DNA from 3 places in the Kitasatospora sp. MMS16-BH015 genome. Region 1 is predicted to be linked to each of the others. Evidence: riboswitches for the same ligand, from Rfam matches in the RefSeq annotation. Region 1 holds a riboswitch; each other region holds the start of a gene.

Region 1 (9,385 bases):
AGATCGCAGAGGCGCCCGAGCGGACGCGCGTAGCGACAGGAATTGCTCAGCAGCTCGGAAAGGATCAGTACGGCGTCGTCAATGACCGTGTCGGGTATCGCGCGGTCACCCAGATCACGGCGCAGCCGCCGCCTGGCGACCCCGACGCTGGCGGGCCCGTGCGGCACGGCCAGCGTCGATGTAGCCGGCACCTCGTGCGCCACCATCAGTGCCACCCCCGGACCTCCTTCAGCGATTACCGAGGGATGGATGCCCCTGGAGAATGCGTCGGAAACGAGTGCCGGGCGATCGCTACGCGACAATTACGGGCGCCGCAACTCACGGTGCGCAAATGGTGATTCCTTGCTCACGTACGGTTGTGAAAGGTGACGTAATTCGCCACGCTCCGGTGGTGCGCGCCCCCTCTACCACGCCCGCGTACGCCAATTGCGCAGCCCCGGGCGGGGCGCACAAGCCGCGCGCTAGCGGCCCAGCTGGTCGAGGACCTGGCGGGGGCGGTTGGTGATGATGGCCTCGACGCCGAGTTCGAGGCAGAGCTCGACGTCGGCGGGCTCGTCGACGGTCCAGACGTGGACGCGGTGGCCGGCGGCACGCAGGTTGGTGACCAGGGAGGGATCGGCGCGGACCAGGTCGATGCCGGGGCCGGCGATCGGGGCGCCGCCGGGGAGGCGGCGCAGGCGCCCTAGCAGCGGGAGGCGGCGCTCGAGCAGGTAGACCGTGGGGACGGCCGGGGCGGCCTGGCGGACCCGGCGGACGGCCAGCTCGGAGAAGCTCATGATCCGGACCTGGGAGGTCTCGGGGGAGGCGGGGAGCAGGTCGTACTCGCCGAGCATCCGCAGCAGTGCGGCCTCCAGCCGGCCCGAGCTGCGGATCGGGTGCTTGGTCTCGATGGCCAGCTCGACCCGGCGGCCGGCCTTGACCGTGAGGTCGAGCAGCTGGGCCAGGGTGAGCACCGGCTGCGGGCCGGAGCCGGTCTTCCAGGAGCCGAAGTCCAGCTGCTCCAGCTGGGCCAGCGTCATGGTGGAGACCACGCCGGTGCCGTTCGAGGTGCGGGCCACCGTCCGGTCGTGCACGCAGACCAGCTGCTCGTCGGCGGTCAGCCGGACGTCGCACTCCAGCGCGTCCGCGCCCTCCTCGATCGCCCGCGCGTAGGCCGCGAGGGTGTGCTCGGGCTCGGCGGCGGAGGAGCCGCGGTGTGCGACGACCTTGACGGTCGAGCGCTCGGGCAGCACGGGCGGCATGGCGGGGAGGTCACGGGTGTCCACCCCGCCACCATACGAGCCCGACGGTGAACGCCGGGCCAACGTACGGGGAGGGTGTGGTTACCGCTCGGTAGCACCGCTCGGGCGGAGCAGCGTGAGCAGCCAGGTGGCCAGGGCCGGGACGAGGAAGCCGAAGAGCGAGGCCGAGCTCCACTCCTGCGGGGTGAAGTGCAGGGTCTGCTGGGCCGAGGTCCAGAAGTCCGTCCACCAGCCGGCGATCGCGGTGGGGGCCAGGTACTGGTAGGTGGCGAAGCCGAACGCCCAGGGCAGCAGCATCGACCAGCGGGCCGGGGCGTCCTGGTCGAGGTTCCAGCCGCGGCGGCCGGCGCCGAGGAAGTAGTCGACAGCGAGCACGGCGAGCAGCGGCACGAAGACCGAGCCGATCAGGCCGAGGAAGGCGTAGTAGGAGTCGGTGAACTCCTGGATCTGCAGGGCCAGCGCGGTGACCAGCACGCCCACGCCGCCGGTGAGCAGCCGGCGGTCCACCTTCGGCAGCAGGTTGTGGATCGACATCGCGGTCGAGTACACGTTCGCGAAGGACTGGTCGGACTCGCGCAGCACCAGGACGAGCAGGAAGGCCCAGCCGGCCGCCACCCCGGTGAAGGAGTCGAAGATCTTCGAGGAGTCGCCGTGCGACTGGAGCAGCGCGATCAGGCCGAGCACGTAGCACCAGACCTGGGCCAGGGAGTACCCGGAGAAGGTGCCCCAGAAGGAGGCGGCGGCGGTGCGGGAGTGCCGGGTGTAGTCGGCGGCCAGCGGCACGAAGGAGACCGAGACGGCGATGATCGCGTCCGTCGCGTGCAGGAAGCCCTTCCAGTTGCCCGCACCCGGGTCGGGGAAGCCCTGCCGGCCCAGCTGGACGGTGAACCAGACCATCGCCACACCGACCGCGAAGGCCACGTACTTGCGCAGCACCGCGATCGAGCCGAGCGGCCAGATGGTCAGCGTGGTGGTGAGCACCCCGGCGAGCAGCACGAAGAGCCAGCGCCAGCCCTGGGTGCCGGCCACGGTCTGCGCTCCCATCGCGATGACCATGAGCTCGTAGACGCCCCAGCCGATGCACTGGGCGATGTTGAGCACGGTCGGCAGGTAGCTGAGCCTGGTGCCGAACAGGCCGCGCAGCACCGCCATCGCCGGGGCGCCGGTGCGGGCGCCGATCACGGCGGCCACCCCGAGCATCGCGGTGCCGATCGCGGTGCCGACCAGGATGGCCGTCACGGCGGCGGTGAAGGAGAGCTCGGAGCCGCTCTCGCCGAGCACGGTGGCGGCGCTGGTGAAGCCGATCAGGCTGACCCCGAGGTTGCCCCAGAGGGCGAACTGGCCGCCGAAGCCGAGGGTGCGCGGCGGGGCGGTGTCGAGGGTGAGGGGGGCCTCCGCGTGCTTCGTGACGGGGGCGGGGGCATCGAGGGGCGGGGCAGCCGTCATGGCCTTGTCTCCCTACGCCGGCATTACCCGGACAGGTTCGAGCGGTCAGCGCTCCCTCGACGCCCCTCGGACGGGTACGGTCGAACAGCGCACTCTCAGCCTGGTCGGTCCAAGCTCCCGCGTGTCAGTTTGGAGCGCCAGGGTAGCGGCCGGGGCGGCGAAGGCCAAGGCCAGGGGGCGCTCCGGACCTGCTCCGGGGGTGGTCTGTCGGTGACCCGTAAGGATTCTTATGACTTCTTCAGGGGGCTTCTTACGACAACCGAATCGGGGATGAGAAAAACTATGGGCCAAGGTCCTGTCAGCTATGGAGGTCGTCCGTGAGCACCGAGCAGCCGAGTTCCACCGGGCCGGAGGAGCGTTCCTCCGCCGGTGAGGGGGCAGTGGAGCCGACCGCTGACGCGGTGCCGGCGCCGGCGGAGTCCGCGCCGACGCTCTCCTTCGACAAGCCGGCCGCCCCGGCCGCGCCGTCCTACCTGGACGCCCCGCCGCCCTCGGGCCCGCCGTCCGCCGGGCCCGCCCCGGCCGCGGCGCCGCAGCCCGCCGCCGCGCCCGCTCCGGCGAACCCGTACGCGGAGCCCGCCGCGCCCGCTCCGGCCGCCGCCGCGCCCGCCAACCCGTACGCGGCGCCGGCCGCGCACGCCGAGCAGTCCTACGCGGCGCCGGGCGCAGCCGAGCAGCAGCCGTACGCGGCGCCGGGCGTGCCCGAGCAGCCGCACCACCCGTTCGGGGCCGGCCAGCCGCTGGGCGGCTGGGGCGGTCCGGCGGCCGGCCCGCTGCCCGGGGCCGACTACCCCGGTGCGCCGGTGGCCGCGCCGAAGAAGAAGCGCGGCGGGCTGATCGCGCTGGTCGCGGCGGTGGCCCTGGTGGCCGGCATCGCCGGTGGCGCGATCGGCGTCGGGGTGAGCGACAACGGGGGCTCGGGCAACTCCGGGTCGAGCCGCACCAGCACCACGATCAGCGTGGGCGACTCGCAGAAGATCTCCGACCGCGCGCCGGACTCGGTCGCGGGCATCGCCGCCAAGGCGCTGCCGAGCACCGTCACCATCAAGGCCTCGGGCTCCCAGGAGTCGGGCACCGGCACCGGGTTCGTCTTCGACACCGAGGGCCACATCCTGACCAACAACCACGTGGTGGCCCCGGCGGCGAACGGCGGCAAGCTGACCGTCAAGTTCTCCGACGGCTCCTCCTTCTCGGCCTCCGTGGTCGGCCGGGCCCAGGGCTACGACGTCGCGGTGATCAAGCTGGACAACCCGCCCAAGGACCGGCTGGTGCCGCTGCCGCTGGGCGACTCGGACCGGGTCGCGGTCGGCGACCCGACCATCGCGATCGGTGCGCCGTACGGCCTCGAAGGCACCGTCACCACCGGCATCGTCAGCGCCAAGGACCGCCCGGTGGCCTCCGGCGACGACAACGGCGCGCAGAACTCGTACATGAACGCGCTGCAGACCGACGCCTCGATCAACCCGGGCAACTCCGGTGGCCCGCTGCTGAATTCGGCCGGTGCGGTGATCGGCATCAACTCGGCGATCCAGTCCAACACCGGTGGTGCGGGCGGCCGGGCAGGCTCGATCGGCCTCGGCTTCGCGATCCCGATCAACCAGGCCAAGCGGGTCGCCCAGGACCTGATCAAGACCGGCACTCCGGTCTACGCGATCTTCGGCGTGCTGCGCAACGACGACTACAAGGGCGACGGCGCCCAGATCCAGACCGGCCCGGTCCAGGGCACCCCGGCCGTCACCCCGGGCGGCCCGGCCGACCAGGCCGGCCTCAAGCCGGGCGACATCATCACCAAGCTCGGCGACCACCCGATCGACAGCGGCCCGACCCTGGTGAGCGAGATCTGGACGTACAAGCCGGGCGACAAGGTCGACGTGGAGTACACCCGCGACGGCAAGCAGGCCAAGACCACCATCACCCTCGGCGAGCGCAAGGGCGACAACTGACATCCCGAGTGACATCCCGAGGCTGACGCTCGGCCCGTAACCGAGTGCACCGAACCCCGCCGGACCCGTTAGGCTGACCTCCGCCAGGAGAGCTGCCCGAGCGGCCTAAGGGAACAGTCTTGAAAACTGTCGTGCGGTGACCCCGCACCGTGGGTTCAAATCCCACGCTCTCCGCAGAGAACGACCCCTGACCGGGGCATCCGGTCAGGGGTCGTCGCCGTTCGGGGGCGGTCAGCCCTCGGCGGCGGCGCGGGCCTGGCGTTGGCGCTTGCCGAGGGCGGCCAGGGAGAGGTCCTCGGCCTGGCACTTGAGCTGCTTGTAGCCGTAGCCCCGGTCGGTGAGCCAGAGCTCGGCGGCGGTCTGGGCGCGCATGGTGGCGGCCACGATGTCCTCCTCGGCCTCGCCGTGCTCCAGGAAGCGGAAGGTGAAGAACGGCCGGGCGGCCAGGTCGTAGCTGAGGTGGCCCTCGGGGGTGAAGGCGGCGTGCAGCACGTCGTGCTCGGCGGCCTCGGCCAGCAGCTCGGCGCGCTGCTCGGGGGTGAGGCCGTCGAAGGAGCCGCGCACGGTCACGCGGAAGGTCCGGTCAGTCATCCGTGGACGATAACCGCCCGTCCGCCGCCCGGCCCAACGGTTTAACCGGCCGGGGGCCATTCGTGGGCCAGCACGGACATCACGGTGGAGTCGTACCAGGCGCCGTCGTACCAGAGGTCGTCCCGCAGCACGCCCTCCGCCACGAAGCCGACCTTCTCGTAGACCCGCCGGGCCCGGGGGTTGAACTCCAGCACGGTCAGCGAGACGCGGTGCAGGCCGACTCGGGTGAAGGCGTGGTCGAGCAGCAGCCGGATCGCCTCGGTGCCCAGACCCCGGTCGCGGCCCTCGGCGGTGAGCAGGCAGCGGAAGTTGCAGCTCCGGTTGCCCTCGTTCCACTGGTTGAGCACCACCTCGCCGACGCACCGGTCGGTGGCCAGCTCGACCACCGCGAGGTCGAGACGGTCCGGCTGGGCGTTCCGCCAGACGCGGAACTCCTCGGCCTGGCCCGGGTCCTGGAGCGGCAGCGGGTCGTCCGGGCCGTGCGTGCTGCCGGTCAGCCGGAGCAACTCGCGGTCCTGGAAGGCGGGGGCCAGCGCGGCCACGTCCGCGGGGACGAAGGGGCGCAGCCGGACCCGCTCGCCGAGCAGTGTGGGCTTGAGCCGGAAGCCTTCGGGGGCAGGGGAGTCAGGCGGGCCGGCGGGGGAGTTCGAGTCGTCGCTCACCGCAGGATTGTCGGAGCTTCAGCGGCGCTACGGCAACCGGATTCAGCATGGCGCGTACCGCGAGAGCGGCCGGGCGCGGGCCCGGGGCAGCTGACGGAGTCGCGGGTGGGGCGTTGCGGGGCGTCGGCCGGGTGCAGGACAGTCGGAGATGCTCAGCGGGCGTCCCCGCCCGCCGTCCAGCCACGCCGTACAGCGTCTTGGAGAGGAGCCCTGAGCCTTCCGATGAGCGCGACGAACGTAGCAGCACCCTCCGAGTGGAGTGACCTGGAGCGCTGCCTGGCCGCCGCCGCGGCGGACGGCGCGACCCGGGGCGGGTACGTGCTGGCGGAGGCCGTCGGCGGGGTGCCCGAGGTGGTCCTGATCGCGACCGGCGGCGAGGAGCCGACGGCCCTGCGGGTGCAGGAGATCCTGGAGCGCGAGGGCATCCCGACCCGGGTGGTCTCGATGCCCTGCGCCGCCTGGTTCGAGGGGCAGGACGCGGCCTACCGGGCGGCGGTGCTGCCGCCGGCCGCGCTCGCCAAGGTCTCGGTCGGGGCCGCCGCCGCGCTGGGCCGGTACGCGATGGCGAGCGAGCAGTCCGGCGCCGTCGGGCTGGGCCGGTGCGGGGTCTCGTCCCCGTACCACGCGCTCTACGAGCAGTACGGCTTCACCCCCGAGTTGGTCGCGGCGCACGCCCGGGCCAGCCTCGCCCAGGCGAGGCGCCGTCAACTCGACTGTACCGACTGACAACTGACGCACCATCCGATGAGCCATCTGTCGGCCGCCCCGCCCGTGACCTCCCCCCGGCACGGCGACTCCCCTTAGTGGCGGCAGGTCAAGGGCCCGACCACCCTCGTCCCCCCGAGGTGGTCGGGCCCTTCGCCGTTCCCGGGTCCGCCGGCGATCTGACGGACTGGGTCGGCGACTTCCCCGGGGACGGGCGACCTGGCGCAGTCGCCCCGGTCGGCCGGTCAGGTGCGGGCACTCTGACGGAACTGTCCGCGGAATTTCCGATAAATACCCGTCCTGCCATATGAAGCCGATTTCCCGGTGGAATTCCCCGGGGGTTGTGCGGGGATCTGGAATTATGGCCCAGCTGACGGAGTTCAGGGCACCTGACGAAGTTTTTTTGACGCCGTTGACCCCCTTCTGAGGGCTATTCAGACTCGGTGAAAGGGAGCCCCGGTGACCATGAATACCGGGCTCTCCGGTGCAATCAAGGCAAGCGCAAGGCAAGTGCAGAATTCGTAACCATGGAGGTTCTGGATGATCAGCGACGCGATTGCGCCGCGGCCGGCAGCCGCCGATTCGGCGCTGCCGGAGGGTGGGATCGACTTCTGGAAGTCGCTCCCCGCCCACCAGCAGCCGGAATGGGAGCCCAGTGACGCGGAGCTCCTCGACGAGATCCGCACCGAACTCGCCGACCGTCCGGGGCTGGTCAGCTCCTCCGAGGTCGCCCAGCTGCGTTCGCTGCTGGCCGAGGTGGCCGAGGGGCGGTTGCAGGTCGTCCAGGCCGGTGACTGCGCGGAGGACCCGGTCGAGTGCGAGCCGGGCTACGTGACCCGCAAGGTCGCGCTGCTCGACGCCCTGGCCGGCGTGATGGCCCTGCACAACCCCCGCCCGGTGCTCCGGATCGGCCGGATGGCCGGCCAGTTCGGCAAGCCCCGCTCCAAGCCGACCGAGCTGGTCGGCGGGGTCGAGCTGCCGGTCTACCGCGGCCACATGGTCAACAGCCCGGAGCCGGACGCGGCGCACCGCCGCCCCGACCCGCGCCGGCTGCTCGCCGGGTACGAGGCCGCCGCTGGCGCCATGACCACCCTGCGCGAGCGGGCGGTCGAGGGCCTGGGCGCGGTCGGCGCCCCGGTCTGGGTCAGCCACGAGGCGCTGCTGCTGGACTACGAGGTCCCGCTGCTGCGCTACGACGACGATGGCCGCCGCTACCTGGCCTCCACCCACCTGCCGTGGATCGGTGACCGCACCCGTCAGCTGGACGGCGCCCACGTCGCCCTGCTGGCCTCGGTCTCCAACCCGGTCGCCTCCAAGGTCGGCCCGAGCATGGGCCTGGACGAGCTGCTGGAGCTCTGCGAGCGGCTCGACCCGCAGCGGGAGCCCGGGCGGCTCACCCTGATCGCCCGGATGGGCGCCGACAAGGTCGCGGCCAAGCTGCCCGCGATGGCGGCGGCGGTCAAGGCGGCCGGCCACCCGGTGGTCTGGCTGACCGACCCGATGCACGGCAACACCATCAGCGGCCCCGAGGGGCTCAAGACCCGACTGGTGGAGACCGTCCGCCACGAGGTCGAGGAGTTCCAGAAGGCCATCACCTCGGCGGGTGCCGTGGTCGGCGGGCTCCACCTGGAGACCACGCCGGACGACGTCACCGAGTGCGTCCACGACGAGAGCTTCCTGGCGAACGTGCCGCACAAGTACACGAGCCTCTGCGACCCCCGGCTCAACCCGTCGCAGGCGCTCGAGATCGCCGCTGCCTGGCGCGGCTGAGACCGACCGGGCACGAATCGCCGGTCAGCGTAGCGCAGCCCGATCGACCGAGTCGCCGGGCCGAAATCCGCAGTGGGAATTCGCCCGGGAGACCGGGAAAGAGACCGGATGGTCGGGATTCGGGACGGGGAAAACCGACGGACGGGCTGAACGCGAAAGGCCCGATCGGCGAAACCGTCCGACCCGAGCACAAGGCGCATCACCACATCCGGCCGACTCTGGTCGATCATCCTCGATTTTTGGGGTCGCTATGACTGTCTATGGCATGGAAAACAAGGTCGCGGTCGTCACCGGCGCCGCCGGCGGCATCGGCGAAGCCGTCGTCCGCGCCCTCGCGGCGCGGGGCGTCGCGGTGGCGCTGGTGGACCGCAACCTCGACCGGCTCGACGAGATCGCCAAGGAGATCCGGAACGAGGGCGGGCGGGCCGAGCCCTTCCCGATCGACGTGACGGACAGCTCCCAGGTGGAGAGCGTGATCGACGAGGTGGAGCAGCACCTCGGCCCGATCGACTTCCTGGTCAACGGTGCCGGGGTGCTGCGCCTCGGCCAGGCCAAGGAGCTCACCGACCAGGACTGGTCCACCACCTTCGCGGTCAACACCACCGGGGTCTTCTTCGTCTCCCGCGCGGTGGTCAACCGGATGGTGGACGGCGGCCGCAAGGGCGCGATCGTCACCATCGCCTCCAACGCGGCGGCCACCGCCCGGCTGGAGATGTCCGCCTACTCGGCCTCCAAGGCCGCGGCGACCATGTTCACCAAGTGCCTGGGCCTGGAGGTCTCCAAGTTCGGCATCCGGTGCAACGTGGTGGCCCCCGGCTCCACCGACACCCCCATGCTGACCGCCATGTGGGAGGACACCAGCGCCGCGACGCAGGCGTCCATCGAGGGCGTCGCCTCGGCCTACCGGGTCGGCATCCCGCTCGGCCGGCTGGCCCAGCCCACCCACATCGCCGACGCCGTGCTCTTCCTGCTCTCCGACCAGGCGGCGCACATCACCATGCACGACCTGACCGTCGACGGCGGCGCC
Region 2 (9,385 bases), 290 kb from region 1:
TCCGTGGTGCGGCGGGTGCTGGCGCTCACCGACCGCCTCGGCGAGGAGGTCTCCCCGGCCGAGCGGCGGCGGATGGTGGAGCACTTCAGCAGCACCTCGCGCTACGAGTGGATGTTCTGGGACGCCGCCTGGCGCGGGGAGACCTGGCCGGTCTGACCTCGCTCGGGCGCGGTGGCTGGGGGTGATCCCTGGGGCCCGGCCTCAGGGGGATCTCCGGGTTCTCTCGGGGGCTGGAACCCTCGTTCCGCAGGTACGCCCCCCGTACGATCGAAGTATCGAAAGCGAGCGGGACGCGGCGGAGAAGCCGGCGCTAGCCCGAGGGGAGAGAAGGAACCGACATGGCTGAGCTCTGGAAGTCGCTGCCCTCTTGGGTGCGCAACATCGTCGTCCCGATCATCGTCCTGGTCCTGGCCTGGAACCTGATCTGGTTCGTGGTCGGCGTGGTGAGCTCGCTGCTCGCGCTGGTGATCAAGGCCCTGGTGGTGGTCGGGGTGGCCGCCGCCGTCTGGATCCTGGTGAAGAAGGCAGCCAAGAGCTGACCTGGTCCGATCGAACGTCGAGACCCCGCCTCCGGAGCTTCCGGGGGCGGGGTCTTCGGTTGTGCACGGTGTGCCCGGTGACATCCGTCATGCGGGTTGCCGGACGGTAGGCACTGCAGCGGGTGGGGCCCCTCGCGGGATGGTTGAGCCACGGCCGGGAACGGCACCGGGGCGGAACCGAAAGGGCGGACACCAATGGCGATCGGCGTGAACGAGAAGACGGTCGGACAGCAGCAGGGCGGCCCCTGGTCGGCGCTGCGCCCGGTGGCGGTGGACATCGCGGTGCCGCTGGGCGCGTACTACGCGGCGCACTCGGTGCTCGGGCTCGGGCTGGTGCCCTCGCTCGCGGTCAGCAGCGTGGTGCCGCTGGTGCGGACGGTGGCGCAGCTGCGGCGGGACCGCTCGGTGAACGGGCCGGCCCTGCTGATGCTGATGGTCAACCTGGTGGGCATCGCGCTCTCCGCCGTGGCCGGCGACCCCCGGCTGATGATCGCCAAGGACGGTGCGGTCAGCAGCGTGATCGGCCTCGGCATGCTGGCCTCGGTGGTGATCGGGCGGCCGATGATGACGGCGGCGATGCGGCCGTTCATCGTCCGGGATGAGGCGGAGAAGGAGGCGGCTTGGGAGCGGGCCTCGGGCGGGGCCCTCTTCCGGCGGTACGAGCGGGCGTTCACGCTGGTCTGGGGCACGGCGCTGGTCGCGGAGTGCGTGGCGAAGGTCGTCCTCGCGTACACCCTGCCGGTGGCGACGATGGCCTGGCTGAGCACGCTGCTGCTGGTCGGTGCGATCGTGCTGGCGATGGTGGTGGGGAACGTCTTCGCCGGGAAGATCGCCGAACTGGTGGCGTGAACCCACTGGGGGCGCGGGGAACTGCGCGACTGGCCATGCACCTCCGTGCACGGTTGATCGCGCAGTTCCCCGCGCCCCTGCTGTGGTTACTCCTGGATCGGAATGGTTTCCGCCACCGGCGTCGGTGAACTCTGTTGGCTGTTCATCGAGTTGAGGAGCTGGCGGGCCAGGCCGAGGCCGGTGCCGCCCATGGTGAGGGCCTTGGCGAACATGTCGCCCATGCCCTCCGCGCCGTTCAGCAGGATCATGTGCTCGACGTTGCCGAAGGCCTCGGCGCCGGCCCGGACGATGTCCGGCCAGTTCTCGGCGAGTTGCTGGGCGACCACGGCCTCCTGGTTCTCGGCCAGGGCGGCCGCGCGGGCCTTGATCGACTCCGCCTCGGCCAGACCGAGGGCGCGGGCGGCCTCGGCGGTCGCGAGGCCCTTGGCCTCGGCTGCGGCGGCCTCGGCCTGGCCGGTGGCCTTGGTGGCCTCGGCGGAGGCCAGACCGCGGGCCCGGGTGGCCTCGGCCTCGGCGAGGGCGGCGACCTTGACCCGGCTGGCCTCGGCGGCGGCCTTGAGCTCGGTCTCCTTGGCCTGGGCCTGGGCGGCCGAGATCCGGGCGTCGCGGTCGGCCTCGGCCTTGGTGCGGGTCTCGTAGGCGCGGGCGTCGGCCGGCTTGCGGACGTCGGCCTGGAGCTGCTGCTCCTTGCGGAAGGCCTCCAGCTCGGCGACCTTGGTCTCCTGGACCACGACCTCCTGGCGGGCGGCCGCCTGGGCCAGCGGGCCGGCCTGCATCGCGTGGGCGGTGGCCTTCTCCAGCTCGGCCTGGTAACCGGCCTGCTGGATACCGGAGTTGCGGGTGGCCTCGGCCTTGCGGGCGAAGGCCTCCTGCTCGGCCTCGGTGGCCATCCGGTCGGCCGCGGCGGCCGCGATGCGGGCGTCCCGCTGGACGGCGGCGGCGTGCGGGGCGGCCAGGTTGGTGATGTACCCGGTCGGGTCGAGGATCTCCTGGATCTGGAGCGAGTCGATGATCAGGCCGAGCTTCTCCATCTCGGAGCCGGAGGCGGACCGGGTCTCGGCGGTGAGCCGCTCGCGGTCGCGGATCATGTCCTCGACCGTCAAGGAGCCGACGATGGAACGGAGATGGCCGGCGAAGACGTTGTGGACCCGGGGGCCCATCGAGGTCTGCTGGCCGAGGAAGCGGCGGGCCGCGTTGGCGATCGAGACCAGGTCGTCGCCCACCTTGAAGATGACGACGCCCTTGACGTGCACCGGGATGCCCTGGGACGTCACGCACTCGACGTCCAGGTCGGCCTCGTTGAGGTCGAGCGAGAGCCGGCGGACCACCTGGAGGCCCGGGGTCACGAGCGTGCCCCGGCCGGTGACGATGCGGAAGCCAAGCCCGTCGCCGACCCCCTCGGTGCGGTGCTTGGAGCCGGAGATGATGAGAGCCTCGTCCGGCTCGGCGACCCGCCACATCATCTTGAAGAGCACGACGACCAGTACGACAGCGGCGATGGCGCCGCCCAAAACGCCGATGAACATCGGCAGATTCCCCCTTCAGGGCACACCGGCGTCCCGTGGCTGCGCGAGTTGTGCAGGGTTGCGCGGGACGCGGTGGCAGATCGAGATTGTGCGCCTGTCGGATTCCGTTGGGAAGGGCGGGGTGCCGGTTGTCGGGGTCGTTATGCGGTCAGTGGCGCGACGTACACCGTGCGTGGTGGCTGGTACTCGACCACCAGCACCTGACTCCCGATCGGCAGCGGCTCGCCGGGCACCGCGAGGTAGGCGAGGAACGCCTCCGTCCCGCCGCGCTCGGGGACGTGCACCAGCACCTCCCCCACCAGGCCCGCGCCGATCCTCCCGGTCACCCGGCCGGTGGTCCCGATCATCCCCGTCGTCATGCGAGCCCTTTCGTCATGCCGGCCCCGTCGTCACGCCCGGAGTCTGCCACCCGTCCGACGGCTGGAACCCTGCTGGACCAGCTCCCTCCGGCCCGCTACGGTGGCGGATGTCTTGTCGCGGGCAATTCCGCCCGACGACACGGGAGCTCGGAGCACCGGGCTGAGAGGGCGCTGACGGATCTCTGCATCCACCTGCTGCGCCGACCGCAGGAACCTGACCGGGTAATGCCGGCGTAGGGAGATAGAGGGTCTCATGACCACGTCCGAGTCACAGCACAGCCCTGCCCAGACCGCTGTCACCAGTGCCTCCACCGGGTACCCGACGCCCGCCTGGCGCAAGGCGTACCGGGAGGGTTCGCGGCCCGACCTGCGCGTCCCGTACCGCGAGGTGCAGCTCACCAACGGCAAGACCGTCCCGCTCTACGACACCTCCGGTCCGTACACCGACCAGGCCTTCGAGGCCGACGTGCGGCGCGGCCTGCCGCCGCTGCGCGACGCCTGGATCCGCCAGCGCGGCGACGTGGAGGAGTACGACGGCCGGGAGGCCCGGCCGGAGGACGACGGCATCAAGCACACCTCCCCGCGCGGTGGCAACCTGCGCAACCTGGACGCCGTCTTCCCGGGCCGTCCGCGCCGTCCGCTGCGTGGACGTGACGGAGTACCGGTGACCCAACTCGCCTACGCGCGGCGCGGGATCGTCACCCCGGAGATGGAGTTCATCGCGCTCCGGGAGGGCCTGGACGCGGAGTTCGTGCGCAGCGAGGTCGCGGCCGGACGGGCCGTCATCCCGCTGAACGTGAACCACCCCGAGGTGGAGCCGGCCATCATCGGCACCAACTTCCTGGTCAAGATCAACGCCAACATCGGCAACTCGGCGGTGACTTCCTCGATCGAGGAGGAGGTGGAGAAGATGACCTGGGCGACCCGCTGGGGCGCCGACACGGTCATGGACCTCTCCACCGGGCGCAACATCCACACCACCCGCGAGTGGATCCTGCGCAACTCCCCGGTGCCGATCGGCACCGTGCCGCTCTACCAGGCCCTGGAGAAGGTGGACGGCCGGGCGGAGGACCTCAGTTGGGAGGTCTACCGGGACACCATCATCGAGCAGTGCGAGCAGGGCGTCGACTACATGACGGTGCACGCGGGCGTGCTGCTGCGGTACGTGCCGATGACGGCCCGCCGCAAGACCGGCATCGTCTCGCGCGGCGGCTCGATCATGGCGGCCTGGTGTCTGGCGCACCATCAGGAGAACTTCCTCTACACCAACTTCGAGGAGCTCTGCGACATCCTCGCCGCCTATGACGTGACCTTCTCGCTCGGTGACGGCCTGCGGCCGGGCTCGATCGCGGACGCCAACGACGAGGCGCAGTTCGCCGAGCTGCAGACGCTGGGCGAACTCGGGCGGATCGCCCGGGAGCGCGGCGTGCAGGTGATGATCGAGGGCCCGGGCCACGTCCCGATGAACAAGATCAAGGAGAACATGGATCTCCAGAAGGAGATCTGCGACGAGGCGCCGTTCTACACCCTCGGCCCGCTCACCACCGACGTGGCGCCCGGTTACGACCACATCACCTCGGGCATCGGCGCGGCGATGATCGCCTGGTGGGGCACAGCGATGCTCTGCTACGTCACGCCCAAGGAGCACCTGGGCCTGCCCAACCGGGACGACGTCAAGACCGGCGTGATCACCTACAAGATCGCCGCCCACGCCGCCGACCTGGCCAAGGGCCACCCCGGCGCCCAGGCCTGGGACGACGCGCTCTCCGACGCCCGCTTCGAGTTCCGCTGGGAGGACCAGTTCAACCTGGCCCTCGACCCGGAGACCGCGCGCGACTTCCACGACGAGACGCTCCCGGCCGAGCCGGCCAAGACCGCGCACTTCTGCTCCATGTGCGGCCCGAAGTTCTGCTCGATGAAGATCAGCAAAACCATCAATGAGAAGTTCGGCGCCGGGGCGGCATCGCCGGAGTACGACGAGGCGGCTGTCGAGGGCATGAAGGCCAAGTCCGAGGAGTTCGCGGCCCAGGGCAACCGGGTCTACCTCCCCCTGGCCGACTGACGGCCGACCCAGAACGGCGCCGCACCGGGAGGCAGGAGGGGGTCTCCCGGCGCGGCGCTTCGGCTTGCTCGTTCGGCTTAGTCTCCGCGAGTCGGTTCTTAGGCGAACCTGTTCGCGCGGTTCCCTGGAGAGGCAACGCCTGCGTAGGGAGACGGATCGATGACTGATCAGCAGCCGTCCGGCCAGGAACGGCCCGAAGGTGAGCCGGCCGATGGACAGGGGGGACCGGCCAAGGGGTGGGGGCAGCAACCGCCACCCGGGCAGTCGCCGTACGGGCCGCCGCCGCCAGGTTGGAGCCAGCAGCCGCCGGCTCCTCCCAAGCGCCGTTTCGGCCGGGGTGTTCTCGTCGGCTGCCTCAGCGCGGTCGTGCTACTCGTCGTGCTGATCGTGGTCATCGTCCTAGCCGTCGGGGGGAGCAGCAAGAAGTCCCCGACCAGCCCCAGCTCCACCGGTAGCGGCGTGCAGTCGACCGGAGGGGCGCACCCGCCGGAGGCGGATGTGACGGTCACCTCCTGCGACGTGGACCCGACGACCTCGATCCCCAGCGCCAAGCTGGAGATCGTCAACCACAGCTCGAAGTCTTCGGACTACAGCATCTCGGTGGAGTTCGTGGACGCGAACGGCACCCGGGTGGCTGAGGGCGCGGCGCTCCAGAACCACCTTGGACCGGGCCAGAAGGCAGAGGACACGGCCGGTGGTACGGCTCAGGTGAGTGGCAAGGTCACCTGTCGGGTGACCTCTGTGAACCGGATTTCAGCGGTCGGGTAACCGTGGCGGCGCCGAGGCGATGAACGTGCCGCGGGCCGAGACGCCATATGTCAGTGCTGGTCGGCATGATCTCGAGCATGGATGCCGGCCTGACCATCTTGAGCCAGGAGTTCGACGCCGAGGAGGGGAGCTTTCTGCTGCGGCTGCGGTGTGACCTGCACTGGGACCGGGCGGCCTTCAGTAGGTTGGAACGGGCCATGCGGCTCGTCTGCGAGCAGACCCAGGCAGCCACCCAGCTCGATCGCTGGGTGGCTGAAGGCTTTCACAGCGTCCCATCCTGGGTGGCGGACTGGACCGCACACCCCCAATTCCCGAGACCGGAGCCGGACAGGTACTACCGGGCCTGCATTGAGCGGTTGAGTGACCTGGCCACTTGGTACTTCCAGGGGTATCACGACTATCTGGAGCCACACTCCTGGGCTGAACTGTGACCACCGAGCACTTCGGACGTTCGACAGTTCCCAATGTGCTGCTTCCGCGCCCAAGTTGTCGTCGATGAAGATCAGTCGATCCATCAATGAGAAGTTCGGCGCCGGGGCGGCATCGCTGGAGTACGACGAGGCGGCTGTCGAGGGCATGAAGGCCAAGTCCGAGGAGTTCGCGGCCCAGGGCAACCGGGTCTACCTCCCGCTGGCCGACTGACGGGCAGCCCCAGAACGGCGCCGCACCGGGAGGCCGAAGGGGGTCTCCCGGCGCGTCGCTCTGCCTGTTGTCGTGGGCGGTAGGGGGCTGCCCGCACAACAGGTCTATCCGCCGTTGGAGGACTGCGCCTGCCGGAGTCGTTGGACCTGCTTGTTGATCAGTTCCAGGGGGAAGGTCGAACTCCCACCGACATCGAGCATGTTGAAGATGGCGATAGTGCTTCCGGCGCGCACCACAGTGAACTGGTCGTTCCGAACCTGTGGCGAACCGACGTTCGTGGGGATGAGCTCGCGGAAGCTCACCGCCTCGTCCCCGACCTGCGGACCCTGCTCCACCCGGATCTCTGCTGTGAATTCGCCTGTGCGGCCGGACCCCCGGTAACTCCGGCACGAGCTGAGGGAATCTCTGAGCTGGGTGAAAGTCCGTTGAGCCGACCCGTCCGGATAGGCAGCGAGGATCGACCCGCCGGGCCAGATGTCGTCCTTCCAGTTGAAGATCTGGTGGACCGCCGCAGATGCTCCGACACCTGTCCTGATGTTGATGATGGTTTGGCAAGCGGGGTTTGAGACAGGCGGGGAGGAACTGCTCCTGCTACCGAAGCTGGGAAGCGAGACGTCGATCCCGCCTTGGTGCGCTTGCGGGACCTCTCCGTCCTTGAAGGTGAGCTCTCGCAACTGCGCAGCGGTCAACGGCACCTTGGCGGCCCCGCTGGAAGCGGTGGACTGGTCGGCTTGCCCCGCAGGGTGCGGTTGCTGGGCTGTTCCGCACCCGCCCAATATGAGTGCTCCCATGACCGCGGCGATCGCCGCTGACAGCGACCGTACTTTACGAGCCTGCATGTGTCCCCCTGGATCACGCGGATGAGGCGACCGAGGTTAGTGGGATGCGAGAGCTGGGAACAGCTGGCACCGGCCTTGTCACTGTGCCGGCCAGCGTCACCGTGATCAGCCGGTTGTTCTCGATGCCGGTGCCGATGTGCCGGTTCCGGCCTGAAGTGGTCTTCGATGAAGATCAGCAAATCCATCAATGAGAAGTTCGGCGCCGGGGCGGCATCGCCGGAGTACGACGAGGCGGCTGTCGAGGGCATGAAGGCCAAGTCCGAGGAGTTCGCGGCCCAGGGCAACCGGGTCTACCTCCCCCTGGCCGACTGACGGCCGACCCAGGACGGCGCCGCACCGGGAGGCAGGAGGGGGTTCCCGGCGCGGCGCTTCGGCCTGTCAGGTCGTGACAGCTTCCGTGGAGCCAGTTGAGTAGACGCTGCGGCATACGGCTACGAGATCCTCGGCATGGATGGCTCCGTATTGCTCGGGCGTCACCATGTCCACCGCCTGGAGAACCTGATGAGCGGACTTGGATCGGTAGCCGTTGGCGCTGTCATCTGTGGTCACGGCGACCGCCCAGTACTTGGCCAGAATCGGCGACTCCTGGAAGGTTCGGTAGGTCAAGGTGTCGCGCAGATCCATATCCTTGATCTCGACGTTAAGTCCCTCAGCCAGGGCCTCTCTTGCGTAGTCGAGGGCCTTATCGAGGCTCATGGTGTACAAGGTCAGAGGCCGACCGTTCGGCTCGCGTGGGATCGCCATGTCTGCAGGCTACAAGGCAGGTCCGTCGATCGAGCGGTCAACTCGGCATTATGGGAGGGGAGTCCAGCGGCCCCCGGCCACTGGTCGGCTGTTGCCGCGAGTTGGTTGGCAGCGGTGCCAGCAACAATTCGGTCAGTGCGGCATCCTGGCGCGCGGACGCCTATTCGTCAGGGTGACGCAAATTCGCTGGAACGGGCGTGCCGGTCTTCTCGTCTCTGACATGCTGAGGGTCCACCGAGAGGGGCCGTCGCGATGCAGTGGAAGATCCACGGGGAACGTCCGATCTACGAGAACCCATGGGTGAACCTGTGGCTGGCTGATGTCGAGCAGCCCGACGGGCACCGGTGGGAACACCACGTGGTCAAGCTGCGGCACCTCGCGGTCGCCGCCTTGGTGAACGCTGAGAAGCAGGTGTTGATGATGTGGCGGCACCGCTTCATCACCGACTCGTGGGCCTGGGAACTGCCCATGGGCCTGATCGAAGCTGACGAGACTCCGGCCGAGGCCGCCGCGCGTGAGGTGCTGGAGGAGACCGGCTGGAAGACCGGCGAGATCAAGCCGCTCATCTACGCCCAACCGGCGAACGGCATCACGGACTCCGAGCACTTCGTCTTCCGGGCCGACGCGGTCGAGTACGTGGGGCCGCCGACCGAGCGCAACGAGTCGGACCGCATCGAGTGGATTCCGTTGGCCGACCTGCGCGGCATGATCGACCGCCGCGAGATCGTCAGCAGCGGCACGCTGGTCGGCGTGCTCTACCTGCTGCTGGATGAGGCCGGCCTCTGACGTCACCGAGTCGCCAACGCGCCGATCCTGCGGACCAGCTCCGAGGCGATCGGCGCGTTCCGGTAGGGGCGCAGTAGCTCGCTGAACTCCTGGAGGTGGGCGAGCACCCTGGGCGACTCCACGTCCGTTGCGAGATCTAGTGCTTCCGTCGCCGTCACGCAAGCTAACTCGACTTCTTGACGCTGGAGTTGAGTGCGGGCGAGCCAGAATGTGTGGAAGGCGCGCCCTCGGTGGTTGGTTGCTGTCTCGCCCTGTAGGGCCTCGGCGATGA
Region 3 (9,385 bases), 2.0 Mb from region 1:
CTCCAGGTGTTCGGGGCCACCGCCTCGGCCGAGAAGCACAGCTGGAGCTTCGAGGAGTTCCACGCGCTGCCCCGGGTCACCGTGCGGGCCGACTTCCACTGCGTGACCCGGTTCTCGATGCTCGACAACGAGTGGAGCGGGGTGGCCGCGCGCACCCTGCTCGACCTGGTGCCGCCGGACGAGCGGGTCACCCACGTGATGGTCTGGGCCGAGTTCGGCTACAGCGCCAACCTGCCGCTGGCCGAGTTCGCGGACGGGAGCACCGTCTTCGCCACCCACCACGACGGCGAGCCGCTCACCGTGGAGCACGGCTTCCCGGTCCGGCTGGTGGTGCCCGGGCGGTACGCCTGGAAGGGCCCCAAGTGGGTCCGCGCGATCGAGTACATGCGGGCGGACCGCCGGGGCTTCTGGGAGGAGCGCGGCTACCACAACCTCGCCGACCCGTGGGCGGAGAAGCGTTACTCCTACCAGGAGGAGCCCGGTGACGGGCCGCTGCGGTAGCCGCGCCGGGCGGCTCAGGCCTTGAACGGGTTGGCCGTCACGTCCACGATGCCCTTGCGCAGGTCCGTGGTGCCGTAGCTGTTGAAGTGGACCAGGCAGGCCAGCAGCAGGACCCGGTCGATCCGCGGGTCGTGCACGGTGACGGTGTAGCTCGCCCGCACCCCGGCCTCGCGGGCGAACTCGAAGCCCGCCGACTCGGCCGAGCGGTAGCGCATCTCGAACCTGAGCGCCGCGTCCACCACGCCCCAGTCGAGCACCGGCAGCGTGCGGCGGGCCTTGTTGGCCAGCCCGACCGGCTCGCCGGTCAGCGGGGCCAGGCCCGCCTGCGCGAAGGTGAACAGGTCGTGCCTCCAGGACCTGCTCTCGTGGTTGACCTCGCCGATCCGGGAGCGGTCCGGGGCCAGCGCGAAGAAGGTGCTCACGTACCCCGCGAGCCGGTCGAGGCCGGGGCCGGTGCGCACCTCGTAGAGCTGGGCGTGGTCGTAGGCCGCTTCCTTGTGCATCCGGGCCACCGGCTCGGCCTGCCCCGGCACGTGCAGCAGGAAGGTGGTGTGCGCCCGGCCGTAGTCGAGGGAGACCGTGAACTCGGTCAGCTGCTGGATCACCGGACCACAGTAGCGGAGCATTCGAACGCCCCTAGAACAGGCTGAAGTCCACGTCCACCGGGCTGCCCTGACGGAGCGGCTGGCCCGCCGCCGGGGTCTGGGTCTTGGCCTTGCCGAGGCTGATGGTGTTGAGGCCGGTGACCCGGAGCTGGAAGCCGGCGTCGGAGAGCGCCTTCGCGGCGTCCTCGCGGGTCATGCCCTTCACGTCCGGCACCGGGGTCATCCCCTTGCTGACCGTCAGGGCCACCGCGGAGCCGACCGGGAGCGGGGCGCCGGTGCCTGGGGAGGAGGAGATCACGTCGCCCTCCTCCACGGTGTCGCTGTACTCCTCGTCCACGGTGCCCGCCGTCAGGCCGGCCGTGGTGAGCGACTTCTCGGCCTCGTCCTGGGTCAGGCCGGTCAGATTGGGCACGGCGATCCGCTGCGGGCCCTTGGAGAGGGAGACCTTCACCGGGTCGCTCTTGCGCACCCGGGCGCCGACCCCCGGGTCGGTGGCGATCACCTGGCCGGTGGGCACCGTCTCGCTGAAGTCCTGGGTGAACACCCCCTGCAGGCCGGCCTGGTCGAGCGTGGCCACCGCCTGGTCCTCGCGCTGGCCGAGCACGCTGGGTACCTGGGTGTAGAGCGCCTCGGAGAGCACGTAGGTGGTGCCGCCGACCAGGGTGAGCAGCACCGCGAGCACCACGCCCCAGACCAGCGGGCGGCGCGAGCGGCGGCGCCGGGGCGGGCGCTCGGGCAGCGGCTCGTCGAACGGGCGGGTGATCAGCAGCTCGGGCGGCAGCTGCTGGACGGTGGTGCGGGTGAGCGCGGCGGTCAGGGCGGTGGTCGGCTCGGTGGTCGGGTGCACCGGGGTCGGCCGGAGCGAGGCCGGCGGCTCGGCGTCCAGCTGGGCCGGGGTCAGCGCGCGGCGGGCCCGCTGGAGCGCGGCCAGCAGGGCCACCGCGTCGTGCGGGCGGCCCTGCGGGTCGCGCGCCGTGGCGGCGGCGACTATCGCGTCCAGCTCGGGGGCCACCGTCGGGGTGGTCCGCGAGGGCGGCGGCACGTCCTCGTGCAGGTGCTGGTAGATCACCTGCACCGGGTTCTCGCCGGTGTGCGGGCGGGCGCCGGTCAGCAGCTCGTACAGCAGGATGCCCGCCGCGTAGACGTCCACCCGCTGGTCGGTCTCGCCCTCCGGGCGGATCTGCTCGGGGGCCAGGTAGGCCACGGTGCCCAGCACCGTGCCGGCCGTGCCGGTGCTGGTGCGGGTGGAGTCGTCGAGCACCCGGACCAGGCCGAAGTCGGCCACCTTGACCAGGCCGCCCTCGGTGATCAGCACGTTCTCCGGCTTCACGTCCCGGTGCACCAGACCGGCCCGGTGCGCCGCGCCGAGCGCCGCCAGCACCGGCTCCAGCACGTCCAGCGCGGCCCGGGCGCTGAGCGCGCCGCGGTCGCGGAGCAGGTCGCGCAGGGTGCGGCCGGGCACGTACTCCATGGCCAGGAAGACCCGGCCGCCGTCGGTGCCCTGGTCGAAGACGTTCACCACGTTCGGGTGGGCCAGCCGGGCCACGGCCTTGGCCTCGCGGATGAAGCGGGCCGAGTACTCGGCGTCGGCCGCCAGGCCCGGGTGCATCACCTTGACCGCCAGCACCCGGTCGAGCCGGGTGTCGGTGGCCCGGTAGACGGTGGCCATCCCGCCGGTCGCGATCAGCTGCTCGACCCGGTACCGGCCGTCCAGGAGGGTGCCGATCAGGGGGTCGTGCAGCGAGGTGTCCATCCGGACATTCTGGCAGGCCCGGCCGCGGTGGCCGCCGCCCGGACACGGGTCAGCGGCGCAGGTACTCGTAGGCCTGGCTCTGCCGCACGTCCTCCCAGCCGGGCAGCGCGGTGGCGGCCACCACGGTGCCGGCCAGCCGGTCGGCCAGCGAGCGGCGGCCGGGGAAGAGCACGGGCAGCGCGTTGGCCCAGAACCCCGCGATGGCCAGGGCCCAGCAGAAGATCGCCACCACCACGGAGCCCTGGGCCAGCGCGGCCAGCGCGATCGAGATCAGCGCCACGTCGGCCACCGTGGTCACGGCGGCCCGGCCCGCCGCCCGGCCCTTCCCCAGCACGCCGACTTCAGCGGGCAGCACCTGCAGGCCGAGCGCCAGCTTGCCGAGGGTGCGGCGGCCGTAGCCGAGGCAGAGGAACTGGTAGAGGAAGGTGCAGACCACCAGCGCGGCGAAGCCCTGCTGCACGTCGCGCACCGCGCTGTGCCAGAGCGAGCGGCCGAGCTGCTCGCCGGTGCGCAGGTAGTCGCCGTGCGAGGTGAGCAGCCCCCAGCCGCCCTTGGCCGCCAGGCCCGGCACGTCGGTGACCAGCGCCCCGATCCGGTGGAAGGTGAACACCGCCAGCAGGCAGGCGAGACCGATGACCAACGCGAAATCGACCAGCCAGGCCAGCCCGCGCCTGCCCATCCCGAATACCGCCACGTGCTCCCCCTACAGCGTGCTGATCGCGAACCCGGTCAGCTTAGAGGGGCCGTGCAGGGGCTCAGAACGCCGGGCGTTCGCGGTGGTCCAGGTCGGCCCGGCCGGCCATGGTGGAGGAGGCCTCGGCGTGGAAGCGCTTGGGGATCCGCCCGGCCCGGTGGGCCAGGCGGCCCGCCTCGGTGGCGTGCCGCATCGCCTCGGCCATCAGCACCGGGTGCTGGGCCCTGGTCACGGCCGAGGCCAGCATCACGGCGGCGCAGCCCAGCTCCATCGCCAGCGCCACGTCGGAGGCGGTGCCGGCGCCCGCGTCCAGCACCACCGGGACACCTGCGTTCTCCACGATCAGCTGGAAGTTGTGCGGGTTGCGGATGCCCAGGCCCGAGCCGATCGGGGAGCCCAGCGGCATGATCGCCGCGCAGCCCACGTCCTCCAGCTTGCGGGCCAGCACCGGGTCGTCGTTGGTGTACGGGAGCACGGTGAAGCCGTCGTCCACCAGCGTCTCGGCGGCGTCGAGCAGCTCGATCGGGTCGGGCAGCAGGGTGCGCTCGTCGGCGATCACCTCCAGCTTGACCCAGTCGGTGCCGAGCGCCTCGCGGGCCAGCCGGGCGGTCAGCACGGCCTCCCCGGCGGTGAAGCAGCCGGCCGTGTTGGGCAGCACCCGGATCGAGTTGCGGGCCAGCACGTCGAGCACCGAGCCCTGGGTGGCGGCGTTGATCCGGCGCATCGCCACCGTGGTCAGCTCGGTGCCGGAGGCCCGCAGGGCCTGCTCCAGGATCTCCAGGCTCGGGGCGCCGCCGGTCCCCATGATCAGGCGCGAGGTGAAGCTCGTGCCGGCGATGGTGAACAGGTCGTCGGCCATCGGTTCAGCCTCCCTGGACGGCGGTGAGGATCTCGACCCGGTCGCCCGCGTCGAGGGTGGTGGTGGGCCAGGCGCCGCGCGGCACCACGGTCTCGTTGAGCGCCGCCGCCACCCCGGTCGGGGCCTTGCTCAGCGCGGCGACCACCTCGGCGAGGGTGGTCGCGGGGGCCACCTCGCGGGGCTCGCCGTTGACGGTCAGGGTGATGGTGTTCATCGGGCGGCCTCGGGGGAGCTGAAGCGGGCGGGGGAGAAGGGCAGGGCGAGCTCCGGCGTGCGGCCGGTGGCGAGCTGTTCGGCGATCAGGTCGGCCGTCACCGGCGTGAGCAGCACGCCGTTGCGGTAGTGGCCGGTGGCGGCGGTCAGGCCGGGCAGGGCGGTGGGGCCGAGCAGCGGGGCGTTGTCCGGCGAGCCGGGCCGCAGCCCCGCGCCGGTCTCCACCAGCGGCAGCTCGGTCAGCCCCGGGACGAGCTCGTGCGCGTCCCGCAGCAGCTCGTACACCCCGCCGGCCGTCACGGTGGTGTCGAAGCCCTGCTCCTCGCTGGTCGCCCCGATCACCAACTCCCCGTCCGCGCGCGGCACCAGGTAGATGTGCTGCCCGCGCACCACGGCCCGGAGGTTGCGGGAGAGGAAGGGCGCGTACGCGGGCGGGATCCGCAGCCGCAGCACCTGCCCCTTCACCGGCCGCACCGGCGGCAGCACCCCGGCGGGCAGCCCGGCCAGCAGGTGGCTGCGGCAGCCGGCGGCCAGCACCAGCTGACCGGCCGTCAGCGTGCTCCCGTCCGCCAGCCGGACCCCGGTGGCCCGGCCCCCGGTGACCAGCAGCTCGGCGGCCTCGGCCCGGTGGAGGCGCACCCCCGCCGCCGCGCCCGCCGCGAGCAGCGCCCGCGCCAGCCGGCGGCCGTCCACCTGGTGGTCCTCGGCCACGTGCAGGCCACCGCGGACGCCCGGGGCGAGCATGGGCTCCAACTTGCGGCACTCGCGGCCGGTGAGCCACTCGGAGGCGAGGCCGAGCCGCCCGTGGAAGGCGTGCAGCTCGCGCAGCTCCTCGCGGTCGTCCGCGTCCAGCGCCACGGCCAGCGTGCCGGTGGCCCGGTAGCCGGTGTCCAGGCCGGTGAGCTCGGTGAGCTCGGCGGCGAAGGCCGCGTACCGCTCGTTCGAGGCCATGCCGAGCCGGAGCAGCGGCTCCTCGTTGTACTGGAGCTCGGTGACGGGGGCGAGCATGCCCGCCGCGACCTGGACGGCTCCGCCCCCCGGCGCCGGGTCCAGCACGGTGACGGCGAGGCCCCGCTGGGCCGCCCGCCAGGCCACGGCCAGGCCGATGACGCCGCCGCCGACCACCAGGACGTCCGGTGCCGATTCTTCGCGTGCCACAGTCAGGCTTCTCCCTTCGCCGGAATGACCCGGATCAGGTTCGGACGGTCGCAGGCCGTACCAGCCCGCCTCTCAGCCCGGTCACGCCCGGGCTCCCGTGATGTCGGAACCCCCTCACCTTACGCCGGTCCGCTTTGTGCCCGAAGACGCGTACGAGGCGTGGACACCCCTCGGTAGGGTGACGGCGTGGCTGAGCTGACTGAAGCGGGACGGGTGGTCGTCGTCGGGGCCGGGCTGGCGGGGGCGCAGTGTGCGCTGATGCTCCGGCAGGGCGGCTGGCGGGGGTCGATCACGCTGGTGGGGGAGGAGCGGCACGCGCCGTACGACCGGCCGCCGCTCTCCAAGGACGTGCTGCTGGGCAAGCGGGACACCACCACCTTGGACATCGACTGGGCCGAGTACGGGGTCGAGCTGCTGACCGGCCGCCGGGCCACCGGGCTGACCCCCGGGACGCTGCACACCGACGGCGGCGACCTGCCGTACGAGGCGCTGGTGATCGCCACCGGCTCCGTCGCGGTGCCGCTGCCGGGCGCCGAGGGCGGCCACGTGCTCCGCACGGTGGAGGACGCCCTGGCGCTGCGCCCCCGGCTGGTGGCCGGGGCGCGGATCGCGCTGGTCGGCGCGGGCTGGATCGGGGCCGAGACCGCCACGGTGGCCCGGCAGCTGGGCTGCGAGGTGACGGTGGTGGAGGCCGCGCCGGTGCCGCTGGCCGGGGCGCTGCCCGTCGAGCTCGGGCTGCGGCTGGCCGAGTGGTACGGCGAGGCCGGGGTCTCGCTGCGCTGCGGGGCGGCGGTGGCCGCCGTGGAGCCGGGCGCGCTGCTGCTCGCCGACGGCAGCCGGGTGCCGGCCGACGAGGTGGTGGTGGGCATCGGCGCCCGCCCGGCCACCGGCTGGCTCTCGGGCGGCCCGGTCGGGCTGGACCAGCGGGGCGCGGTGCTGGTGGACGAGCACCTGCGCACCGACCTGCCCGGCGTCTGGGCGGCCGGCGACTGCGTCTCCTACCCCTCCGCCCGGGCCGGCCGGCGCCTCACCGTGCAGCACTGGGACCACGCGCTCCAATCCGGCCGGGCGGCGGCCGCCTCGGTGCTCGGGGCGCCGGAGCCCTACGACCCGGTGCCCTACTTCTGGTCCGAGCAGTTCGGACGGATGGTCCAGTACGCCGGGCGGCACGCGGAGGCCGACCAGGTGGTCGAGCGCGGCGGCGAGGACGACGCGGCCTGGTCCGTGCTCTGGCTGCGGGCCGGGCGACTGATCGGCCTGCTCGCGGTGGACCGGCCGCGCGACCTCAACCAGGGGCGCAAGCTGATCGGCAGCGGTGCCGAGCTGGACGCCGCGCTGGCAGCCGACCCGGCGGTGCAGCTCAAGGCCTGCGTGCGGTGAGGCCGGTTGTGCGGTGAGGCCGGCTGGGCGGTGAGGCCGGCTGGGCGGTGAGGCCGGCTGGGCGGTGAGGTCGGCTGTGCGGTGAGGTCGGGCGGGGGCGGCGCGGGGCTGTGGCACCCTGTGCAGTGTGAGTGAGATCGAAGCGAAGATTGAAGCCCTTGTCCCCGCCTGGCTGCACCTGCCGGACATCGCCGAGCAGTGGGGCGTGTCCATCCTCGAGGTGCGCGACATGGTGCGCGCCAAGCAGCTGATCACCGTGCGGCGCGGGCCGAACAACACGCTCCAGGTGCCGGCCGCGTTCATCGACGAGACCGGCCCGGTGAAGCACCTGGTCGGCACCCTGACGGTGCTGCGGGACTGCCACTTCACCGACCAGGAGATCCTGGAGTGGATGTTCACCGAGGACCCGACCCTGCCCGGCAGCCCGATCCAGGCCCTGCGGGAGAACCGCGGCACCGAGGTCAAGCGCCGCGCCCAGGCGGAGCTGATCTGATGGCCGAGGCGCGGGCGCAGCTCGCCGACGCCCTGCTCTACCTGTGCACCGACGCACGGCGCGAGCAGGGCGACTTCGCCCAGTTCCTGGACGCCGTCTACGCGGGCGGGGTCGACATCGTCCAGCTCCGCGACAAGGCCCTGGAGGCCAAGCAGGAGCTCGAGCACCTGGAGATCCTGGCCGACGCGGCCCGCCGCCACGGCAAGCTCTTCTCGGTCAACGACCGGGCCGACGTGGCCCACGCGGCCCGCCCGCAGGTGCTCCACCTCGGCCAGGACGACCTCCCCGTCCCGGCCGCCCGCGCCATCCTCGGCGAGGAGATCCTGATCGGCCGCTCCTGCCACGCCGAGTCGGAGGTCGACACGGCCCTGACCGAGCCCGGCGTCGACTACTTCTGCACCGGCCCGGTCTGGCCCACCCCGACCAAGCCCGGCCGGCACGCTCCCGGACTGGACCTGGTCCGCTACGCGGCGGCCTCCGGCACGGACCGGCCCTGGTTCGCCATCGGCGGCATCGACCTGGACAACCTGGACGAGGTGCTGGCGGCGGGCGCGACCCGCGTCGTCGTGGTCCGGGCCATCACTGCTGCCGAGGATCCGGGAGCAGCTGCGGCGGCTCTTCGTTCAAAGCTCTGACCACGGGGGCTCGGGGAACTGCGAGGGCATCCCCTGGGGCGTGTACTCGTCAAGGAGTGCACGCCCCTTCGCATGCCCTCGCAGTTCCCCGAGCCCCTGAAGAATTACCCTTGTCGCATGAATGTCATAAAGGCGACAGCACGTCAACTGTTGGGGACAGTGGGGGCGGGGCAGCTCTCGCTGGAGGGGGTGGCGACAGCGGCGGGTCTGCCGTTGGCCGAGGTGACGGCAGTCTTCCCGCACCGGGACGACCTCCTCACCGCCCTCCTGATCGACGCGTACAACGCCTCCGGTGAGGCGATGGAGCAGGCCGACGATCCGGCGGCTCCGGCCGGCGAGCGGCTGCTCGCCGTGACGCGGGCGCTGCGGGCCTGGGCCTTCGCCAACCCGGGGGAGTTCACCCTGGTGTACGGCTCGCCGGTGCCCGGCTACCACGCTCCGCAGACCACCGTGCCGCCGGCCTCGCGGACGCCCGCGGTGCTGGCGGGGATCGTCCGGGGCGCGCTGATGGCGGGCGAACTCAAGCCGCCGGCCCGGCCGTTGACGGGGGCCTCGCTGCTGCTGCCGGAGGCGGTGGAGCTGTTCGGCGGGGCGCCGGAGGGGCCGTTCGCGGACCTGATCGAGCGTGGGATCGTGTTCTGGAGCAGCCTGGTGGGGCTGCTGGTCTTCCAGGTGTTCAGCCGGACGCACGACAGCGTGCGTGACGAGACGGCCTTCTTCGACTACGCGGTCGCGGTGGCGGCGGAGTCCGTCGGCCTGACCGTGATACCCGCCGAGACGACGGGCTGAGCACGGCACCTTGAACCTGACCAGAACGCTCTGTTTCGTCATCGCGGCGCTCTCCTCGTACGCCGCCCTCGTCTACCGGCTCGGGCAGGTGCGCCGCAGCTGGCGGGACGGCGCCTACCGGGCGCTGCTCGTCACGCTGGTGCTCCAGTGCCTGACCTTCACCATGGGTGCGATCGCCATGGGCGGGGGCGCCTTCCTCGGAGTGGGCAACCTCGCGATCCTGATCATGCACGTGGCCGCGGTGGCCTTCTGCGTCAGCGCGCAGGTGATCCTGCTGCGGTGGGCGCTGGACGCCGAGGAGGCGG

The links. Region 1 has a riboswitch for thiamine pyrophosphate ahead of CFP65_RS18305 (cytosine permease). Riboswitches for the same ligand answer to the same signal wherever they lie in the genome.
Region 2: linked by a shared signal. The riboswitch ahead of thiC (phosphomethylpyrimidine synthase ThiC) and the one ahead of CFP65_RS18305 (cytosine permease) in region 1 are both predicted to bind thiamine pyrophosphate.
Region 3: linked by a shared signal. The riboswitch ahead of thiO (glycine oxidase ThiO) and the one ahead of CFP65_RS18305 (cytosine permease) in region 1 are both predicted to bind thiamine pyrophosphate.

Annotation. Positions count from the first base shown of each region.
Region 1 covers NZ_CP025394.1:4,226,229-4,235,613, reverse strand. The annotation lists gene CFP65_RS18315 (ATP-binding protein) at 1-206, opposite strand, end outside; gene CFP65_RS18310 (glycerophosphodiester phosphodiesterase) at 462-1,241, opposite strand; gene CFP65_RS18305 (cytosine permease) at 1,323-2,687, opposite strand; TPP riboswitch at 2,682-2,818, opposite strand; gene CFP65_RS18300 (S1C family serine protease) at 3,005-4,630, shown strand; tRNA gene CFP65_RS18295 (tRNA-Ser) at 4,717-4,804, shown strand; gene CFP65_RS18290 (DUF6204 family protein) at 4,862-5,221, opposite strand; gene CFP65_RS18285 (GNAT family N-acetyltransferase) at 5,263-5,883, opposite strand; gene CFP65_RS18280 (transketolase C-terminal domain-containing protein) at 6,106-6,609, shown strand; gene CFP65_RS18275 (3-deoxy-7-phosphoheptulonate synthase) at 7,129-8,358, shown strand; gene CFP65_RS18270 (2,3-dihydro-2,3-dihydroxybenzoate dehydrogenase) at 8,624-9,385, shown strand, end outside.
Region 2 covers NZ_CP025394.1:4,514,269-4,523,653, forward strand. The annotation lists gene tenA (thiaminase II) at 1-156, shown strand, start outside; gene CFP65_RS19535 (DUF5326 family protein) at 339-539, shown strand; gene CFP65_RS19540 (VC0807 family protein) at 747-1,388, shown strand; gene CFP65_RS19545 (flotillin family protein) at 1,475-2,914, opposite strand; gene CFP65_RS19550 (hypothetical protein) at 3,055-3,261, opposite strand; TPP riboswitch at 3,403-3,531, shown strand; gene thiC (phosphomethylpyrimidine synthase ThiC) at 3,527-5,335, shown strand; gene CFP65_RS19560 (hypothetical protein) at 5,702-6,103, shown strand; gene CFP65_RS19565 (hypothetical protein) at 6,181-6,534, shown strand; gene CFP65_RS39045 (hypothetical protein) at 6,599-6,745, shown strand; gene CFP65_RS19570 (hypothetical protein) at 6,850-7,584, opposite strand; gene CFP65_RS39050 (hypothetical protein) at 7,750-7,896, shown strand; gene CFP65_RS19575 (hypothetical protein) at 7,963-8,328, opposite strand; gene CFP65_RS19580 (NUDIX hydrolase) at 8,581-9,114, shown strand; gene CFP65_RS19585 (hypothetical protein) at 9,117-9,385, opposite strand, start outside.
Region 3 covers NZ_CP025394.1:2,236,915-2,246,299, reverse strand. The annotation lists gene CFP65_RS09615 (sulfite oxidase-like oxidoreductase) at 1-501, shown strand, start outside; gene CFP65_RS09610 (hypothetical protein) at 516-1,106, opposite strand; gene pknB (Stk1 family PASTA domain-containing Ser/Thr kinase) at 1,138-2,859, opposite strand; gene CFP65_RS09600 (RDD family protein) at 2,909-3,553, opposite strand; gene CFP65_RS09595 (thiazole synthase) at 3,615-4,412, opposite strand; gene thiS (sulfur carrier protein ThiS) at 4,417-4,617, opposite strand; gene thiO (glycine oxidase ThiO) at 4,623-5,783, opposite strand; TPP riboswitch at 5,778-5,892, opposite strand; gene CFP65_RS09580 (NAD(P)/FAD-dependent oxidoreductase) at 5,970-7,163, shown strand; gene CFP65_RS09575 (Rv2175c family DNA-binding protein) at 7,291-7,656, shown strand; gene thiE (thiamine phosphate synthase) at 7,656-8,291, shown strand; gene CFP65_RS09565 (TetR-like C-terminal domain-containing protein) at 8,409-9,080, shown strand; gene CFP65_RS09560 (MAB_1171c family putative transporter) at 9,091-9,385, shown strand, end outside.